DNA from 4 places in the Hoeflea prorocentri genome. Region 1 is predicted to be linked to each of the others. Evidence: riboswitches for the same ligand, from Rfam matches in the RefSeq annotation. Region 1 holds a riboswitch; each other region holds the start of a gene.
The links. Region 1 has a riboswitch for cobalamin ahead of OQ273_RS16925 (energy-coupling factor ABC transporter permease). Riboswitches for the same ligand answer to the same signal wherever they lie in the genome.

Region 1 (5,036 bases):
ACCTTCAAGTCTTCCTCCCGACCTTCAGGAAACACAAGCAGTCATCTCATGTCAACATTTATTCATGTTGAATGAATATTTATCCTCACTTGCCTGAAGGCTGATCCAATGTCATCTTTCGCGAATGATCATCTCGGGCAACCGCAGTAAGGCAGATAAAACTCAACAGGCCATCACAGGCTAATATCTTGAATAAGAAGGATATTTCTGACAGTGGAGACAGGATGAGAACAGTTCTGTGTTACGGCGACTCAAATACGCACGGACAGATACCCGGAGGCACCCCCCTGGATCGTTTTGGCCTGGATACGCGTTGGCCGGGCGTGTTGCAACGAGAATTGGGAGACGGCTGGCACGTCATTGAAGAGGGTTTGAGTGGCCGCACCACCGTTCACGACGACCCTATCGAAGGCGCGATCAAAAACGGGCGCACTTACCTCAGACCCTGCATGATGAGTCACGCGCCACTCGATGTTGTTGTTGTTATGCTCGGAACAAACGACCTGAAGGCCCGCTTTGGGCAGCCGCCGTCCGAGGTGGCTATGGGAATGGGTTGTCTTATTCATGACATCAAGGAGTTGGCGCCGGGACCCGGCGGCAATGTTCCCGAGATCATGATCGTTGCACCTCCTCCGATGCAAGACGATATCAAGGAGTGGAGTTCGATTTTCGCCGGCGCGCAGGAAAAGAGCCACAGGCTGGCCCTTGAATTTGAGATCATGGCCGACTCGCTTGAGGTGCACTATTTTGATGCAGGTTCCATTATCGAATGTGATCCTGAGGACGGGTTCCATCTAAGCGGCAACGCACACAAGGCTCTCGGCGTTTCCATGGCGCAGGAAATTGTGGCAATCGGGTGGGTCGACAATGGCTGAGATGCGGACAATAACGAGACCACATGCGGTTCAGGAGGTGTATTTTGCCTGATATGCGGTTCGCTCCTCCAAATCCATTGCGTATCGCTGACCGCTCCAGTGGTCTGAACTCGATCAGTGTTCGCAGTTATAACGAACGGCTTGTCCTGTCACTCTTGTTGCAGAATGACGGCATATCGCGAATGGAAATTGGCCAAAGGACAGGGCTATCTGCGCAAACTGTCTCTGTTATCGTCAGATCTCTCGAGCAAGAAGGCCTCGTCAAAAAGGGAAAAGCGCAGAAAGGCCGTGTCGGCCCACCGGCTATTCCCTTGTCGCTGAATGCGAAAGGTGCCTATTCCGTCGGCATAAGTCTGGGCCATCGGCAAACTGACGTTGTGCTGATCGATTTCGTCGGGGCTGTGAAGTTCCACACCACAATTCCCAACTCTTCCAGGACGGAAGGCAGCAACCACACGCAATTCCTGGAAACGGTCCGTGCAGCCATTCAGGCGCTTCCCAGCAATCGCGAAAGGATTGCAGGCGTTGGATTGGCTATTCCTGAAGATCGATACGAGTTGAACCTGGCGCCTTATGGAGCCGCGGAAAGATATGAAACTCTGGGTTCCGAGATCGAGGCTGATTTAGGTGTTGAAGTCTACGTTCAAAACGACATATCGGCAGCGGCCGGCGGCGAGAGCTTATTTGGCGCAGCCAAGCCCTTGACAGATTACCTGTTCTGCTATCTGGGGGCTCGACTTCACAATCGGCTGGTTCTCAATCACCAGATATTCAACAGCAACGCCATCCAGAGCCACGACGTCGGGCTGCTCTATCTTCAGAAACGTCTTGAGGAAAACGGCTTAGACACCAGCGCGCTTTGGGAGAGAGGCGCCCTGTGGCCAGATTTCGGAACAGTCGAGGCCGACTGGTTCGACACATGCGTTTCACAACTCGAGCAGTCCATGACCGCGCTATCTCAGTTTGTGCCTGTAACCACAATCGTACTGTCATCTTATGCGCCCAAAGATATTTGCGAGAAAATATCAAAACGGCTGGAAGACCGGATGGATGGCATTCGTGCCATTGCCGGCTCACTGGAAGTCTCCCCCAAAGCCATAGGTGCCGCGAGCCTGCCCTTCAGTTCGAAATTCATGGTGGAATGAGACCAAATCGCCGGCAACGCCCAAGATTTCTTCCATCCGGCCCGCGTCACCTATTTCCTGCCCGACACGCCGTAAATATTCACCATCGAGGTCGCAAACGGCATTGCCCGGCCTCGGATGTGGCTGTAACAATCGGCATTCGGGTTCCAGGCGGGCAAAGCCCGCCGGATTAAATGGGAACACGGTAGGGACGACCAAATGCGGGCCTGATCCGTGACTGCCCTCGCAACTGTGAGCGCGAGCCGCTTCCACTATGCCACTGGGGAAGCCCGGGAAGGCGGAAGTCCAGGCGATGAAGCGCGAGTCAGGAGACCTGCCCGAATAACCTGAACAGGCGCAGCACAGCTGCGTCGGCAATGCACGAAGGGTGCAGGAAAGGAAAGACCATGCATATTGAACCGGGCGTCGTTGACGGCGCCAAACTGGCCTTGAGCTACGCCACCGCCGCCGGCGCAGGCGGCCTGATGCTGAAAATGGCCTTTGACGACGTAAAGTCCAATGGAGGCGTAGCGGCGCTGGCCATACGCAGCGTGGCGACGACCGTGCTGGTCTTCAGCTTCTTTGAGATCTTCCCGCATTTCCCCGTCGGGGTTTCGGAGGTTCACTTTATTCTCGGCGCAACACTCTACCTGGTCTTCGGCGCCGGCCCGGCAGCGATCGGCCTTGCCCTCGGCCTTCTGGCGCAGGGCGTTTTCTTCGCGCCATTCGACCTGCCGCAATACGGCATGAACCTGACGACGCTGGTCTTGCCTCTCTTTGCCGTCAGCCTTCTGGCCAGGAAGATCATTCCGTCGCACACGGCTTACAAAGACGTTTCCTACAAACAGGCGCTCGCGCTTTCGACCACCTATCAGGGCGGCATCGTTGTCTGGGTCGCCTTCTGGGCTTTCTACGGCGGCGGCTTCGGAGCGGAGAACCTGGCGCAGATCGGAACCTTCGGTATCGCCTATATGAGCGTGATCATCCTTGAGCCGGTGCTTGACCTTGGCATTCTCGCCATCGCCAAGAACTGGGATAATCTGAAGGACAGCCGGCTTTTCAACCGACGTCTCTACAGCGCTCACGCCTGATCCTCCATACAACCGGCTTCCGGAGCCTTGTCCCGGAAGCCACCGAATGCCTGAAATCAAGGGCGCTTGCCATTATTCGCACATGCGGGCTTAATATGAACCGGCGACTCAACCGGCGGTTCGTCACAGGCTCGACCTTCCGCCTCATCGACCGGAGGGACGTTCTGCGCGGTCCATTTCGCATCCTGCTTGCAGCACTCTCGATCGGCTTTGTTTCCTCCGCAGACAGCCGGGCGGAAACCGGCGTTCATTCAGACCGGATCGTTCTCGGCCAATCGGCGGCCTTCAACGGCCCGGCCGCCTCGCTCGGAACCGCGTTCCGGGACGGACTGAACGCCGCCTTCAAAGCGGTCAACCGGTCGGGCGGCATTCATGGCCGACATATCCGGCTTATCGGGTATGATGACGGCTATGAGCCGGAACAGGCAATCGCCAACACGAAAAAGCTGATCGACGACGACGCGGTCTTCGCACTGATCGGAGAGGTCGGCACGCCGACATCGCGCGCCGCCCACCCGCTTTCGGAGAAGGCGGGCATTCCCTTCGTTGCGCCCTTTACCGGCGCCTCGTTCCTGCGTGATCCCGCCCTTATCACTGCCATCAACCTGCGCGCCTCCTACGCTCAGGAGGCTGAAGCGCTGATCGGATATCTGACCGGTAGCGAGCATATGAGCCGCATCGCCGTCCTCTACCAGGACGACACGTTCGGGCGGGTCGGGCTGAATGGGGTGCGCGAGGCGCTGAAGCGGCGGGATATGGCGCCGGTTTCGGAAGAAACGTTCCGGCGCAACACTACCGCCGTCAAGCGCGCGCTGCTTTCTATCCGCCGTTCACAACCGGAAGCCGTCATCATTGTCGGGCCATACGAGCCCGCCGCTGTATTCATCAAGACGGCTGCACAAATCGGCTTCGAGCCGACATTCGCGGCGCTGTCTTTTGTCGGCAGCAAGGCGCTGGCCGCGGAACTCCATCCGAATGATCATGCGGTCGTCGTTTCGCAAGTCGTACCGCTGTTTGACGACCGTACCCTCCCCCTTGCCAAAAACTTCCTCGACGCGCTGACTGCAGCCAATCCGCAGGCCGAGGCAGGTTTTGTCACGCTTGAAGGTTATATCGCCGGAAGGCTGGTTGCCGAGGCGCTGCGCCGGCTCGGACCGCAGCCGACACGAAGCGCTTTTCTCGATCTCTTCAAATCGCCTGCCACATTCGACATAGATGGCATGGTTCTGGAATTCGGCCCAGGTGACAATCAGGGCTCCGACCGCGTCTTCCTGACGGCGATCGGCGAAGACGGCAGCTTTGTCGCCCTGGATGCCGGATTATGAGTGACAATGCCGGGACAACGGATGCGCTTGCCGGTATGCCGGCGACGCGCTTCGGCATAAAGCCGCAACTCTCCCTCGCGTTTATCGCTATGACAGCGATGACTGCCCTTGTGGGCGCTGTCGCCTGGCTGATCTTTGAGCAGATCGAGCACACGGTTGTCGAGATAACCGAACACAGTATTCCTGAAATCACTCTGGCAACACAAATCGCCGATGTCGGAGCCGATATCACGGCCTTCGCGCCGACGATCACCGCCAGCCGAACACAGAACGAGCGCGTACGGCGGCGCGACAGGCTGGACGGTGACGGTTCCCGCCTGCGCGATCTCGTCAGCCAATGGACGCATGAGCAGGTCGCTCTCTCTGCTGCCGCGCGCCTGTCGGAAGCGGCGGACAATATCGCCCGGCAGATCGAAATTGCCGACCGGGCCGTGGAGGACCAGCTCAACCGGGCGGCATCCATCAACGAACGCAGCGCCGTTCTCGACAAGACCCACACCGCCCTTCTCGACGCATTGGAACCGTTGATAGACGACGCCGTCTTCGAGGTTGTGATCGAGGGTGAGCAGAGCGCCACCGGCGGGTCGGGCAGCAATGGACAGGACCTGTCGGAACTGATCG
Region 2 (5,036 bases), 2.6 Mb from region 1:
GACGATCAGCCGCGCATGTTTGGCCGTCCGCTCGACATAACTGTCAACGGACATCGGATGGCGCAGCGTCATGAGGCTGGCAAGGCGCAGTGTCGGCGCCGAGGAGGTGAGACCTGCCTGCGCGGCTGCGAGGCTTGCAAGCTCCGTGTCGGCGGCGCTGAGGAAAACAATGTCGCCCGGCGACTGGCCGAGATCGACGGCCTCATCGCTGTCGGAGATCGTACCCTTTTGCGCCAGCAGCAGATGCATATCGTCTCTCAGCCGCCGGCCGCTTGCCGGATGGCCGTTTCTATAGTGGATTTGTCGATATCATGAAGGCCGATGACAACCAGCCGGCTGCCTCGCACCTCGCCCACCGACCAGGGCCGGTCGAAATAGCTATCGATACGGGTCCCGACGGCCTGGATCACAAGCCGCATCGGCTTGCCCGGCACATCGGCAAAGCCCTTCAGCCGCAGCACGTCGTGATCCGATATGATGGATTTCAGTTGTTCGATAAACCGGTCCGGATCGGCGATCGCACCGGCCTCAACAACAAAACTGTCAAACTCGTCATGATCGTGGTGGTGATCTTCACCAGCCTCATGCGCGGCATCATGCGCGCGTTCATGATGCGACTTGCGGTTTGCGATATCGGCTTCGCTCTCCATGCCAAGCCCCAGAAGGACAGCAGGCGGAACCTCACCGCCTTTGGCCGTGACCATAGCCGGGCTGCGCTTCGACCGCACCGCGACATCGCTGCGAACCGCTTCAAGACGTGTATCGTCAATCAGATCCGCCTTGTTGAGGACAATCAGGTCAGCCGCGGTCAATTGATCTTCAAACAGTTCTTCAAGCGGGCTTTCGTGATCCAGCGCATCGTCGTCCCTGCGTTGCGCATCGAGCCGCTCGTGATCCTCGGCGAACCTGCCATCGGCCACAGCCGCACTGTCCACAACAGTGATCACGCCATCGACGGTGACACGCGGTTTGATGCCCGGCCAGTTAAAGGCGGCGACCAGAGGCTGGGGCAAGGCGAGACCGGAGGTTTCAATGACGATGTGATCAGGCTTTTCGTCCCGGTCCAGGAGTTTTTCCATCGTCGGTATGAAGTCGTCCGCAACGGTGCAGCAGATGCAGCCATTGGTCAGCTCGACAATATCGTCTTCCGTACAGTTTTCAGCGCCGCATCCCTTCAGCACATCACCGTCCACGCCAAGATCGCCGAACTCGTTGACGATCAGCGCAATGCGTCTCCCGTCTGCCTTGCTGAGCAGGTGGCGGATCATTGTGGTCTTTCCGGCACCAAGGAATCCGGTAATCACAGTCGCGGGAATTTTCTGTCCCTGCATTGTTCAACCCTTCATTTTCAGCGGCAAGCCCGCCGCTACAAAAAATACGTTGCGCGCACATGATGCGACACGTTGATGCAAATGCCCGGCATGATCGCGAAAGGCGCGTGCCATGGCGTTTTCGGGAACGATACCGAGCCCCACTTCGTTGGAAACCAGAACAACCGAACCGCTGATATCCTTGAGCCGATCGATGAGCGTCTGTGTTTCAGCAGCGATATCGCGCTCAGCGAGCATCAGGTTGGTTATCCAAAGCGTCAGGCAATCAACCAGAACAGCGCGACCTGGACGCACTTGCGTGCGCAAGGACGCGACGAGCTCCAAGGGCTCCTCGACAGTCTTCCAGTCAGCACCGCGCCGATCGCGATGACGTTGGATACGGTCTTCCATTTCACCGTCGAGGGATTGAGCGGTCGCCAGATAAACCGCCTCAAGGCCGCTTGAAATCACCAGCTCTTCGGCAAAGGCGGATTTACCGGAGCGGGCACCGCCGAGAATGAACGTCACACCAGGGCCGAGCGTGGTCATGGCTGTCCACGCAAACGCTTTGCCGTCAAACCACCGGGCGGACAGTCAGATGCCAGGAGCCAGCCGGCCGCAGACGCGGCGGGCGAAGATTGCATAATCATGGTCGCGCGTCCCGCTATCGATACGGGAAACAGTGAGCGTCCGATACATTATGCGCAGTGACCACCAAAATGGCGGGTAATAGATTTTGTGCAGCCATCGCAACCTCCGTGTCCGGCCGGGGAACAGGTCCCTTTCAGGCGGGCAAAAACGCCCCTTACGAATGGCAGGTCTCCTGGCTCACGAATTGATCGGCCAATCGGCCGGTCCGGCAGTCCCTCACCTTCCCAGAGTGTTTGCGGCGCGAAGGCGGACGATTCGCAGATTTCTAGAGGCGTCCAACCCGGTTCATCGCGCCGCCACTCCAGTGGCTTACCGGAAAACCCACATGCTCCGACTATTCGGATCACCTTCATTCTCCGGCAGGGATTGCCAATCCGCTCTACAGTCGCGGGGTCGGCTGCGATTTAAGCGCCCGGTTTGGGTCCGCCCGTCGCATTCCCTTTGATCCTCCTGGCTTTATGCCATTGCGGACCATTCGCACTAGGAGTGATAGGCGCAGTTGGACAGGGGTGTCAATCAGCACTGACGTACTTCGCGCTCTAAAGCCGGTCTTTGAATGGAATGTTTAGGACCGAAAGGACATGTCCCCTCTATGCGGCAGCGGCCAGTCCTGACTTGTTGTCGACATAGCTGACGCGGTTGCGCCCGTCCTTCTTGGATTTATAGGTCAGCAGATCGGCCTGTCGCAGCGCGGTTTCGAAACACTTGCCGCCCTCATAGCGAACGACGCCGACGCTGATTGTCAGCCGGATTTCGTTTTCACCGTAGATGAACACATTGCGTTCAACCGCCTGGCGCAGGCGCTGTGCGACATTCCATGTCTCCTGGACGGTTCCGCGTTGCAAGGCCACGGCAAATTCTTCACCGCCCAGCCGCGCGACAACGTCGTCGGCCCGCAGATTGATGCGGAACAGATCGGCCACCTGAACCAGGATGGCATCACCGGCATCATGTCCGAATTGATCGTTGACCTGCTTGAAATGATCAAGGTCGATTACCAGCAGCGCCCTGCTGTCAGCCCGTTTTGAATGTCCTTTTCTCCTTCCTTGATCCTTCGACATTTTTTGGGATTCGACAAAAGCGCGTCGGTTCAAAAGGCCTGTCAGCGCATCCGTTCTTGAAAGCATGCGAAAATGTTCAGCCAGCATATCCGCACGTGTCTGAAGCGTGACGACATAAAGAACAAAGGGAACAGCAACAACCAGCGTGATCTTAAGGCAAAGTATGATGTCGGCCAGCAAATCCGGACCGGTGAGCGGCGGCATGAAATGGGCGTTGACGCCCTGCGCCAGAATGACGATTCCGACCAGAAGCAACAGCGAGCGGGCAACGACCGCGCGCAGTCTGCTTTTTACGACACCAAATAAAGTCAAACCCGGGTTAGTCACCCTGATCTCCACAAAAGCGATACACCATCTCGTCCGGCTTTGTCGCCCGGACCTGCCTTTGGGATGATCACAACAGATCTGCACCTGCAGCAAAGCGAGTGCCAGCCCAAAGGCAATGCAACAATCATTCACCTGCTTCACCGGTCAGTCCGGGTCAGCTGTTTCCACACCTTAGATAGGTATGGACGCGAGCCGATTTTCATTTCGGTCGCGCAAACTACCTACACAATAGCGTGAAAAGACAAACACCGGTTTATGAAAGAGAGTTAGCGGATTGTTAAGAAAGCTCTTTAAAGCCGGGCAAGTGTGGTCCGATCAGACTGTCCAGACGCGTTGCGATTGCATCAAGCGCCTCGTCCACATGCGCCCGGTAATCCAGTCCGTCAGCAGCAATACCGAAGCCTGAAAGAAACCGGCGGCGAAATGCATCCGCGCCAAAGAGACCGTGAAGATATGTTCCGCCGACCCGTCCATCGCCCGATATGGCGCCGTCCGGACGCCCATCGATAAAACAGAAGGGACGGTTGCAATCAGGCCCTTCGGTCCGGCCAAGATGAATTTCGTACCCCGACATCGCGGCGTCGAAGATCGCGCTATGCGCCTTGACATTGCGAACCGTTTTCTCAGGTTCCAGCACAGTTTCAATATCAAGAAGGCCGAGGCCATCGGCTTCGCCATCAGGACCTTCGATGCCTTCCGGATCAAAGACCTTACGGCCGAGCATCTGCAATCCACCGCAAATACCGACGACATGGCCGCCACGGCGAATATGGTCTTTAAGCTGCATATCCCAGCCGTTGCGACGAAAGGCAGCAAGATCGGAAATGGTGGATTTCGATCCCGGAATGACGACAAGCCCGGCATCCTCTGGCAGGTCGTCGCCGCCGCGCACCATAACCACATCCACATCGGCTTCGGCTTGTAGCGGATCGAGATCGTCAAAATTGGCGATACGGTCAAGCACGGGAACAGCGACTTTCAGAGCTGTCCCCTTGCCCCGCGCCATGCGTTCCAGCACCACGGAATCCTCGGCCGGAAGACGCCCGGCTTCTTCCAGCCACGGAATGACTCCGAAACAGGGCCATCCGGTAAACTCGCCGATGCGTGCGATGCCGTCTTCAAAAAGCGAAACGTCACCGCGAAACTTGTTGATGAGGTAACCGCGGATCATGTTCCGGTCCTCGTCTGCGAGGATCCGGTGGGTGCCCACCAGTGAAGCTATGACCCCGCCCCTGTCGATATCGCCCACAAGGACGACCGGCACATTGGCCGCCGTCGCAAAACCCATATTGGCGATATCATTGGCGCGCAGGTTGATTTCCGCAGGAGAGCCCGCACCCTCGACGATGACGAGGTCGGCATCGCGCCGGACGGCATCCCAGCTTTGCATGACGGCTTCGAGAAGGCCGCGCTTCAGTTGCTGATAATCGCGGCCCCGCGCCTGGCCCCGGACCTTGCCATGAACCACCACTTGCGAACCGCATTCCGACTGTGGCTTGAGCAAAACCGGGTTCATATGCACGGAAGGCTCGACCCGGCAGGCAAGCGCCTGCAGCCACTGTGCGCGGCCGATTTCTCCGCCATCGTCGGCAACGGCGGCATTGTTTGACATGTTTTGCGGCTTGAAGGGCCGAACCTTCAGGCCCCGGTTGGCAGCGAGGCGGCACAGGCCGGCGACAAGCACTGT
Region 3 (5,036 bases), 2.7 Mb from region 1:
GGTCAAGGTCGTCAGCCTGTCGTTCTGTGTCGTGATGATATCGTCTCCGGTCAGGCCGAATGAATCCTGCGGCTGCCGGTCGACCTTCCGCCAGTCAAAGTCGACGCGGCGGATGTTTTGCCCGGGCCGGCCGTGGCTGAGATGATAGGTGTTGCCGATCTTTTGGACGGGTGCGGTGTGTTCAAACGCCGCTGTACAGAATATGGCATCCTTGTGCGTGTTGCTGAAGGTCAAATCCTCGCGGAAACCGCCAATCTCGTGAAAGAGCGATCTGGAGCAAAAGATGAAATCTCCTGACGCCATGCAATAGGGCTCGATATCGCTGGCATGGTTGTCGGACAGGGATGGGTCGTTAAGCGAAGATGCATCCTCGATGTCGATCCAGCCGGCCCTGTACAACATGCGCGTTTCGAAGTTGCCCTTTTGCAGGAACTCCAGGACATCGTCGCCGAAGTAATTGTCGGGATTTGTCAGCAGCAGCCATGATCCTCTGGCTCTGGCGGCTCCGGCATTCTTGGCGTGATATTCAAACAGCTTGATGTGCCGGTTTTCGCTGATCAGCCGGTGGATGGATGCGTCGACAACAATGCAGCGCGCCTTGTCGATGGTGGACAGCAGCTTTTCTGACAATAACGGCCTTCCGGGAAGCGGGTTCCACTCGACGAATACCAGCTCCGCCTCAACGCCCCGGGCCTCCAGCGCTTTAAGATTGTAGAGGCTGGTCGAAAACAGCCGATCCTCGAAATCGCCGCCGTAATTGTCGTTGCGGCCCACAATGACGATCGAAATCATGCATCCACCCTGCGCATATAGGCTTCATAGGCTCTAAGGGCCCGTTGCGGCCAGTAGGCACTGATGTCGTAACTTCCGGAATTGATCGCTTGCACCATCTTCGCGTTGTTTTCGTAGCCGACAAACTCGTTGACCAGATTGCCGGTCAGGTCCTGCACGTTTCTGTCCTGGCGAACCGAGGCCTGCGCATAGGCGACTTTGTAGCCGAGGTGAAGCAGATGATAGGCGGCCCAGATATCGTCCATCCTGCCGGCAAAAGGCACCATGAAGTAGCGCCGAAGTGCTTCGGAGGTCAGGAAAGTATTTTGTGAATTGAAGGGGCTGACCGTGTCGGATGTGAAAGGAAAGCTGCCCGTATCGAAAGTTACATCCGGAGCGTGTTCCATGCGGCAGACCGCATCGATATCCGGGTCGCCATCCCAGAAATCGGCCTGAATATCGACATGGACCTGTCGGTCTTCGAAATTTGAATAGTCTCGGGTTCTAAGCAGTTGAAGGGGAAAGCCGCGATGCCAAAGGTGCCTGTGTTCCGTCGCGCCGACCGGGTCAAAACAATCGCCATCGACGATAAATGACTTCATTGTCGCCGTCGTGCCGACAAGCAGTTCGCTGCCCCAGTTCTCATAGGGTATGTTGTCATCATCGACCGTCGCAATGATATCGGCGCCTTCATCCAGCGCCAGCACAAAGCCGAGATTTCGGCGCTGGATGCAGTTCCAGCCAATCAGCTCCGAAAGCTCCGGTGCGAGTTTTTCCTGATCCGAAGGTGACAGGTATCGCCCGTTGTCCAGCCGGTAGTCGGTCGGCGTTTTCCGGTCGCCCACCACGATCAACGTCCAGTCCTTCATGGCATCAAAGCGCCGGATCGCCTCGGTTGGTGCGTTGATGGTGGTTGAAACGATATATTTTTTGTGTCCTTGCATGCACAGACGCTTAGACAAGGAGGCGACCGGGAACAAGCGCAAATAACCTCAAAGCCAAGCGCGTTTCTCTTTGCGCATTGTCCCGTCGCGATGTTGACAGCTATCACCAACACGATAAGACTGCCGCCCAGATGGTTCCGGCGAATCCTTACGGCTAGCTGGATGAAAAGGGAACACGGTGCGGTGTAACCATCAGGTGCCAATTCCGTGACTGCCCCCGCAACTGTAAGCGGAGAGCCTATCAGCGAAAACCACTGGGTATGGTGTGTAGTCTCCATCCTGGGAAGGTGCTGACAGGCATAGACCCGCGAGTCAGGAGACCTGCCATCGCTCAACTTAAACTCGGGCGGGGTGCCCCCGGGGAGGTCGTAGTGATGACATCGAAAATTTCGCTGACATTTGCCGGGCGTAACAAATCCGGCCTTCATCTCTCCCTTCGGTACCCGCCGCTTCCTCGGGGGATGATGATCTGTGCAAAACAAGAAATTGGCGAGCTTGTCGGTCTGTACCCGTTGCCGGCAGGCAGCGTTCTCCGGCCCGGATAACCAGCGGCCGGGTTATCGCCTGGCCAAGACACTCCATTCACAATTTTCCGGCAGCGCCGCCGCCGGGCTCGGCATGTCGTTTCGTGGCGTGCGTTGCATGAGCCAGTGCAAGCGTCCTTGCGTTGTCGCGCTGTCGGGGCCATCCAAATACACGCTCGTATTCGGCGATCTTCACCCGCAAACCGATGCCGAGGCGATCCTCGAACTGGCCGAAAAGTATGCCACGACAACCAATGGTTTCGTCGAGCGCGCCGATCGTCCAGAAGCCTTGCGCGCCGGCATTCTTGGCCGCATTCCGCCCCTCAACCTTGATGGCGACCCAATCGACCCTGATTTCACCATTCTTCCTGCAATCGACAAGGACATACTTTGATGCTTATTGCGAAAAACCAATTGAACCGGGATCAGCAAACCTTTGACAGATGCCGCAACGCCCTGTCGGCTGCAGGCCTTGCAGCTGCGTTTGCCCTGGCAGGTGTGATTGCTTCCGCGGCGGCTGAAAACGTGACTGTCGGCCAGACGTTCCTTGCATCAGGTCTTGATCCTGCCGATGGTTCAACCGGCTGGGCGCTCGTATCCCATGGTATTGCCGAACAGCTTTTCTCCGTATCGCGCGATGGAGAGGTCATTCCTAATCTCGCCGCGTCCGCGACAAAAAATGCGGATGGCTCCTGGATGATTGAACTGTCGCCCGAACGCTTTTTCTCCGATGGAACGCCCGTTACAGCCAAGCTGGTCGCGGCCGCTCTCAACCGCACCGGTGAGGCCAACGCGTCGGCACGCGCGACAGCGGGCCGGTTGATTTTCGAAGCGGTGGACAACGATACGCTGAACGTGACAACCGAGCAGCCAACGGCGATCCTTCCATCCATTCTCGCCGAGTGGGCCTTCCCGGTTTACATGGAGACCAGCGGCGATCCCATCTTTACCGGTCCATTTGCCGTGGAAAGCTTCGAAACCGGCTCCGCGATCGAGATGGTGCCGAATAGGCACTATGAAGGACACGGGCAGCGGCCGGATGTTACGATCCGGCGGATCGCTGATGGTCAGTCTATGGCGCTTGCATTTGCATCCGGCGAGTTGGACCTTGCCTTCAATCTGCCTGTTGAAACCATCTCGATGTTTGATGGCAGCAAAGACCGGTCGGTAAGATCTTTCCCGGTCGCTTACCAGTACATGATGTGGATGAACACGCGCACGCCGACACTGGGAGACGTTCGGGTCCGCCGGGCGATCGACGCTGCTATTAACAGGAACCATCTGGTAACCGCCGCGCGAGCGGGCACACCGGCGACAGGCGCTTTCGCCGCTGGCTACCCGTTTGCTGCCGAGGGGACACTTGCCTACGATCCCGACCTATCGGCACGCCTGCTTGATGAGGCCGGCTGGATTATGGGTGATGATGGCTTGCGCTCCAAGGATGGCAAAAATCTGGACCTCGTTTTGTGGGCCTATCCGCAGCGCCCCGATCTCGTGACCTTCCAACCGGTAATCCGTGCGGCTCTCGCGGATCTGGGCATTGCAGTGACAACGCAGGTGACCGAATCCCCGAGCAATGTCGCGGACAGCGGCGAGTTCGACCTGTTCCTTTGGGCGCAGCATACCGCTCCTTCGGGTGATCCTGGCCTGTTTCTTTCTCTCTTCTTCGAAACAGATGCCGCACGCAATTACACGGGCTGGTCCAGTGCGACCTATGACGATGTTGTTGACGCGCTGCGCAAGGCAGAGGATTCCAATGAGCGGATTGCGTTGGCAAAAAAGGCGCAGGAACTGATTGCGGATGGTGCCCCGGTCTCGTTCCTCGTTACGCCGCAATGGCATGTCGGCCTGTCCGGCCGGTTGGCGGATTATCAGCCTTGGGGGTCGGACTACTACGTCATCCGTCCGGATCTTTTTGTGTCGCAACCATAGACAGGGAGCCTGAGCGATGAGCTGGCTTGCGGCAATGCGGATGGCATTCATGGCCCTTGTGTCATGGCTGGCTGCGGTTGCCGTGAGCTTTGTGTTGATTCGCCTCATTCCCGGCGATCCGGTCGATATTTTTGCAAATCGCATGAATGTTCACGCCGGCGACGAGCTGGTCGCCGCCTACCGTCAGGCCTGGGGGCTTGATCACAGTCTGATCGAGCAGTTTTTCATCTGGCTGAAGGGTTTCGTCACCCTCGATTGGGGTGTTTCATTTGTCACCGGCGGCAGCGTTTCGAATGAACTTGCTCCGCGCCTGGCATGGTCGGCGGCGATTGGTTTCGGCGGCATGATTGCTGCGATTTGTTTCGGCACATTTCTTGGTTTTCGTGCCGCGCTCCACCCTGGAGGCATGGCTGATAGTCTTTCGCGGAGCATGGCCGTGGCCGGTCAGGCGCTTCCTGCCTTTGCTGTGGGGCTCCTGGCGCTTTGGCTGTTTGCCGCCGAACTTCGATGGCTTCTTCCATTCTCGGGCAGCACGGTTGAACGGCTCGTTCTGCCGGTTGCGCTGGTCGCATTTTTCTCTATCGGCAGTGTTTCCCGCCTGGTACGCACCGGGTTTGCCGAAACGGCGGCAGCGCCGTTTATGCGGACCGCCCTTGCAAAAGGCCTTTCGCGCAAGACCGCGCTGTGGCGCCATGGCGGCCGTCAGGCCGCGATCGTGCTTGTGGCCGGCATCGCGCCCGATCTTGCATGGATTGTGGGTGGTACGGCCATTGCCGAGATTGTTTTCGGGATTCCGGGATTGTCTGAACGGGTCGTGGATGCAGTGTCGTCGCGTGATTATCCTGTTTTGCAATCATATATCGCG
Region 4 (5,036 bases), 760 kb from region 1:
CACGAAGCAGAAATCGCCTTGCACAACCGCCCGCGAATATCCGGCCGCCTCTTCCATGGGCGAACCGGAGGAGATGAGTTTGCGCATGCCGAACTCCGATTTGCGATCCGCCGTTCCGCTCAGTGCCACGGACGATGGTTGGAAATGTGTTCTTCGTGGCTGTCGATATGGTGGTCCTTTTCCATCGTCAGACCGATATCATCGAGACCGTTGAGAAGGCAGTGTTTCTTGAACGGATCGATGTCGAATTTGATAATGCCGCCATCGGGGCCGTGGATTTCCTGGGTTACGAGATCGACGGTCAGGGTCGCATTGGCGCCGCGCGACGCGTCGTCAAGGAGCATTTCAAGCTCCTCCGGGGTCACGACGATCGGCAACAGGCCGTTCTTGAAGGAGTTATTGTAGAAAATATCGGCGAAACTCGTCGAGATGACGCATTGTATGCCGAAATCCATCAGCGCCCAGGGCGCATGCTCGCGTGAGGAGCCGCAACCGAAATTATCACCCGCTACCAGGATCGTCGCATTCTCATAGGCCGGCTTGTTGAGCACGAACTCCTCGTTCTCGGATCCGTCCTCATTAAAACGCATCTCCGCAAAAAGGCCCTTGCCAAGGCCCGTGCGCTTGATTGTCTTCAGATAGTCCTTCGGGATGATCATGTCGGTATCGACATTGACAATGGGCATGGGTGCAGCGACACCGCTGTGTCTTGAAAATTTCTTCATCGCGAGAACCTCAATATACTTCCCGGCTTTAGCCGACGATGGCCAGCAGGCATAACAAACGCCCGCCAGGCGAACTTTGCCAAGCGTTTATCAAAGCTGAAACAGAAAAAGAAGGCCCCGGCGGTGAGAATCGCCGATCACATATCGATAATCTTGCCGTTCCCGTCGTCCCAGACACGTGGACCATTCTCGCGTTTGTGGACGCGGTTGCGCCGATTGAACCGGGCGGCGATCAGGCCGACCACGCAGGCGACAGCGGCAAAACCGACAATAGCCAGCCCGACGGTCGCCATGACGACGATGATCAGGGCGGCAATGCCGAGCCCGACAACTGCAACAATGATTGCGCGAAGATTTGCCATCGTATTACCTCCCGCTTTCTCAAATTCGGCGAACCGCAAAACAGCCGGCAGCCGTGTAAACCCGCTGGAGATCGGGTCTGCTTCCATTCAATTGGTCATTGAACGGTACAGTTTCAACCGCCGCCGCCTTACAATTCGTAAAGGATGCAGCTCCAAAACCGTCGGAGCTCACAACACAGCCTTGCGATGCGGCCCGGCGAAAGGCATTAAGACGCCATGAAAAAAACAGGCATACATCACCGCCAAAAACAGACCCGCCGCTCGGTCCTTTACATACCCGCCAACAATGAACGGGCCATGGAAAAGGCTACCGGGCTCGATTGCGATACAATTATCGTCGATCTTGAAGATTCCATCGCACCTGATGAAAAACCGGCAGCGCGCAATGCGCTCGAGGACCGTCTTTCAAGGACCGGGCCGCCAGGCAAGGAATGGATCATCCGGATCAACGCCCTTTCAAGCAAATGGGGTCATGACGACATTGTCGAGGCTGCGCGTCTGCGCCCCGACGCCATCCTGCTGCCAAAGGTCAACGGTGCAGCCGACATTGACCAGGCCGAGGCGGCGCTGCGGGACGTTGGGGCTGAACCGGCCATCGGGCTCTGGGCAATGATCGAAACACCGCGCGGTATCGCAAACGTTCTCACCACAGCCGACACCGCGCATCGGCCCGGCGGCCGCCTCGATTGTCTGGTGATCGGATCCAATGATCTGTCCAAGGAAACGGACATCCCCCTTCCGGACGGAAGACAATTTATGACACCCTGGCTTATGCAGGTGGTGCTTGCCGCCAAAGCCGCCGGCGTCGATGTGCTCGACGGCGTTTATAATGATTTTCACGACGAGGCCGGTTTTCTTGCCGAATGCGCCGAAGGCCACCTGATGGGCTTCGACGGAAAAACCCTTATCCATCCAAGCCAGATCGGCGGTGCCAATGAGGCATTCGGAGCTGGCAAGGACGCACTTGCGCAGGCAAAAGCGATCGTGGAAGCGTTTTCCCTGCCCGAAAACGCCGGCAAAGGGGTGATAAAGATCGACGGGCGCATGGTAGAGCGCCTGCATCTGGAACAGGCCGAGGCGCTTTTGGCAAAAGCCGGCATCCGGTAACCTGACACGAATTGGAGCTGCACGATGAAACTCTACAGATTGCTGACCGGGCCAGACGATGCCAGTTTCTGCCATAAGGTCAGCGAAGCTTTGTCACAGGGATGGGAGCTCCATGGTGATCCAGCCTACGGTTTCAACAATGAATCCGGGCGCATGCAATGCGCCCAGGCCGTCATCAAGCATGTCTCCGGAAAAACCTACAGCCCGGACATGAAACTCTCCGAGCAATAAGCCCGGTTTTATATCAGGGTTGCCGCCTGCGCCTGCGCCGGTTCGGTGAAACCGGTATTTGCGATGCCTCGATGGCCTGCCTCAGATAATCGCAAAACAGCTGAACATCGGGTGACATGGCAGGGCCCGCATCCACGACGCGCAGCGCATATCGCGCCGCTTTGTCGATCGCTGCGCCCGTTGGAAGGTCGAGCATCCACTGGATCAGCGCTTCCTCGGCAGAAAGCGGCCGATACGACCGGTCCTTGCGCAACGCGACGATGTTGGTTCCGTCAGGCCGGCCAATCCTGCGGACGATACGGCCAATGTCACTATCTTGTACGGGAAACATCGCTCACCCTCCCATTCGGCCGGGTGAAGGACATCTGTGAAGATCGTCTGTTTGTTTGATGTGGTTCACATGTCTCTCCTCAAAAGGCAGAGACGGGGCATAAGAAAGCGCAGGTGCCGGCCAGGACCGGGCTCGCCGCTCTTCCGGGGCACCCCGCCCGGCTTGCAGTTCACGTAAAGGCAGGTCTCCTGGCTTGCGGGTCATCACCGTCTCCTGCCTTCCCGGCTGTCAAGGCCAGTGGCTTTTGGGAGAGGCTCGCCGCTTACAGTTGCGGGGGCAGCGCCGGATTTGCACCGGCTTCCCTCTTGGCTTTGCCAAACTTGCGCTTATCAGCGCGAATCGCGGCAAAGAACCTTTACCCAAGCAGCTTACCGCGAATCTGTTCAACAGACAGCCGCTACAGCGACGCTTTTCGTCGCAAGCTGTGGTTCAGCGGTAAAAGCGCCTGAGCAGGATGGGTGTCAGATACATCGGAACCTGATAGCAGCCGATAAACAGCAGCAACGGCTCCATGACGCCAGCCGGCAAGGCTGCCAGGAACAGCGCAATGTTGCGATTACCGGCACACACCGCGATTCCAGCGCTTTGATCCGGCAAGGGTCGCTTCAAAATGAGATAGACGCTTGCCTGCAGTCCGAAATTGGCAACAAAGGCAATAAAGAGGTTAAACGCCAGTCCGCCGGGGTTGTTCTCCAGGGCCGGACGAACGGCGGCCATCAGCCCGACAACCATGATAGCCATGGTGAGCGCTGCCAATCCATCGATGGCGCCAAGACCCGCCGGACCGGGATTTTTCAAAAAGAACCCTCGAATGACAAAGGCAATGGCCGTTGCAATGCCGATGATGAGAAGCAACCGCAGAGCCGCACCCAAAACGCTTTTGCCGGCAACCAGGTCCGGCATCATCCAGAAAACCGGGATCGTGGTCAGGGGAAGCAGCGCCGTACCTGCGATCAACAGCCGTAACGAAGGCGCGCTGTCCTTGCCAAGCAGGATAGCCAGGCTCGGACTTCCGGAAATCGGCGAAGCCGCGAGCATCAGCGCCAATCCGAAAGCCAGCGGGCTCCGCCAGTCCGTTGCAATCAGCACTAGAACAAAAATGATCGGCAAGGCCAGTTGCAGGGCCAGAACAAAGTAGAGAGACTGGCCGATATCCCGTGTCGCGCCAAAAGCCTGCCGGGGCCCGACACGCAAAGCGGAGAAGAACAACAGCAGCGCCACGGCTATCGGAAGCTGCTTTTCCATGAAGGCGGCAATGCCTGGCAACGCGACACCGGCGACCAACCCAAGGACAAGGAGCCAGCGCCCGTGGCGCGCGGCAAACTGCAGAACGGAAAGTACCGGGGTCACGTCAGCCCCCGCAGAACCAGCAGAATTCCGGCCATCCCGGCAACGCCGAGCAACCATGGTCGATACCAGCGCAAGAACCGCAGTCTGAAGAAACGGGCGACCCAAAGGCCTGCGAACATGGGCGGCAACATGGCCAGCGCCAGCGCGGCATCGCGCCATCCTGCCCAACCGGCCCAGTAAAGGCCCGCAAGTGAAATGCCGCAGCCGATGGCAAAGAAGGCCGCAAGGGTGGCGCGTGCCGCATCGGGCTCGCGTCCCTGATAGACAAGGGCCAGCGGCGGCGCGCCAACAGACGTGATCGTTCCCATCGCTCCGGATATGAAACCCATCGATCCCAGCGAGCCCCAGTTGAAAGGCAGGGATCGCCCGGCGGCCGACAGCCCCACCGCGACAAGAACCATTGCGCCAAACAGCAGACTGAAACCGGATGCAGTCGAGACGATCAACAACAGGACGAGACCCAACACCGCGCCGATAAGCCGCCCTCCCGTCGCCACCGCAACCTCGTTCCAGCGAATATGCGCCCGCTCAGCCAGGGCGCCCCAGGCTGCCGTCAACATACCAAGAAAAAGAGTCGGTGCAGGCACCAGCTCGGGATTGAGCAATGCCAAAAGCGGGGCGACGGTCAGACCAAATCCCATTCCCAGGCCCGACTGGACAATCGAGCCGGCCATAACGATCAACCCGACCGCTGCGATAAACGTAAGCGGCAGATCAAGGGTATATACATCGGCGCCCACAACACCTGCCTTCCGGATTGCGCGTCAATCAGGTCCAACGGCAATACGCCTTGCATGGGGCCGATGCAAGCGTGCGACAACAGGGGCCCGGCAGACCTTATGGATAACGGTCCGGGCCTTTCGGCTCCTGATCCCGTTCCACCCTGCGGTAGTAGTCGGCCAGCGTCCGGCCGCGTTCCGGCCGGAAGAT

Region 2: another riboswitch for cobalamin. It lies ahead of cobU (bifunctional adenosylcobinamide kinase/adenosylcobinamide-phosphate guanylyltransferase); the one in region 1 lies ahead of OQ273_RS16925 (energy-coupling factor ABC transporter permease).
Region 3: another riboswitch for cobalamin. It lies ahead of OQ273_RS04335 (DUF1636 domain-containing protein); the one in region 1 lies ahead of OQ273_RS16925 (energy-coupling factor ABC transporter permease).
Region 4: another riboswitch for cobalamin. It lies ahead of OQ273_RS20605 (hypothetical protein); the one in region 1 lies ahead of OQ273_RS16925 (energy-coupling factor ABC transporter permease).

The regions. Positions count from the first base shown of each region.
Region 1 is NZ_JAPJZI010000001.1:3,612,222-3,617,257, forward strand. It holds gene OQ273_RS16915 (SGNH/GDSL hydrolase family protein) at 225-875, shown strand; gene OQ273_RS16920 (ROK family transcriptional regulator) at 929-2,020, shown strand; cobalamin riboswitch at 2,145-2,355, shown strand; gene OQ273_RS16925 (energy-coupling factor ABC transporter permease) at 2,407-3,090, shown strand; gene OQ273_RS16930 (ABC transporter substrate-binding protein) at 3,186-4,415, shown strand; gene OQ273_RS16935 (adenylate/guanylate cyclase domain-containing protein) at 4,412-5,036, shown strand, end outside.
Region 2 is NZ_JAPJZI010000001.1:1,017,388-1,022,423, reverse strand. It holds gene cobN (cobaltochelatase subunit CobN) at 1-249, opposite strand, end outside; gene cobW (cobalamin biosynthesis protein CobW) at 258-1,331, opposite strand; gene cobU (bifunctional adenosylcobinamide kinase/adenosylcobinamide-phosphate guanylyltransferase) at 1,335-1,859, opposite strand; cobalamin riboswitch at 2,107-2,452, opposite strand; gene OQ273_RS04670 (GGDEF domain-containing protein) at 2,552-3,349, opposite strand; gene OQ273_RS04665 (cobyric acid synthase) at 3,627-5,036, opposite strand, start outside.
Region 3 is NZ_JAPJZI010000001.1:942,821-947,856, forward strand. It holds gene OQ273_RS04325 (hypothetical protein) at 1-792, opposite strand, end outside; gene OQ273_RS04330 (hypothetical protein) at 789-1,715, opposite strand; cobalamin riboswitch at 1,831-2,058, shown strand; gene OQ273_RS04335 (DUF1636 domain-containing protein) at 2,187-2,633, shown strand; gene OQ273_RS04340 (ABC transporter substrate-binding protein) at 2,633-4,171, shown strand; gene OQ273_RS04345 (ABC transporter permease) at 4,188-5,036, shown strand, end outside.
Region 4 is NZ_JAPJZI010000001.1:4,373,596-4,378,631, reverse strand. It holds gene OQ273_RS20630 (RidA family protein) at 1-87, opposite strand, end outside; gene leuD (3-isopropylmalate dehydratase small subunit) at 120-725, opposite strand; gene OQ273_RS20620 (hypothetical protein) at 863-1,087, opposite strand; gene OQ273_RS20615 (HpcH/HpaI aldolase/citrate lyase family protein) at 1,304-2,194, shown strand; gene OQ273_RS20610 (DUF1737 domain-containing protein) at 2,219-2,425, shown strand; gene OQ273_RS20605 (hypothetical protein) at 2,439-2,756, opposite strand; cobalamin riboswitch at 2,918-3,128, opposite strand; gene OQ273_RS20600 (hypothetical protein) at 3,186-4,106, opposite strand; gene OQ273_RS20595 (sulfite exporter TauE/SafE family protein) at 4,103-4,846, opposite strand; gene OQ273_RS20590 (helix-turn-helix transcriptional regulator) at 4,944-5,036, opposite strand, start outside.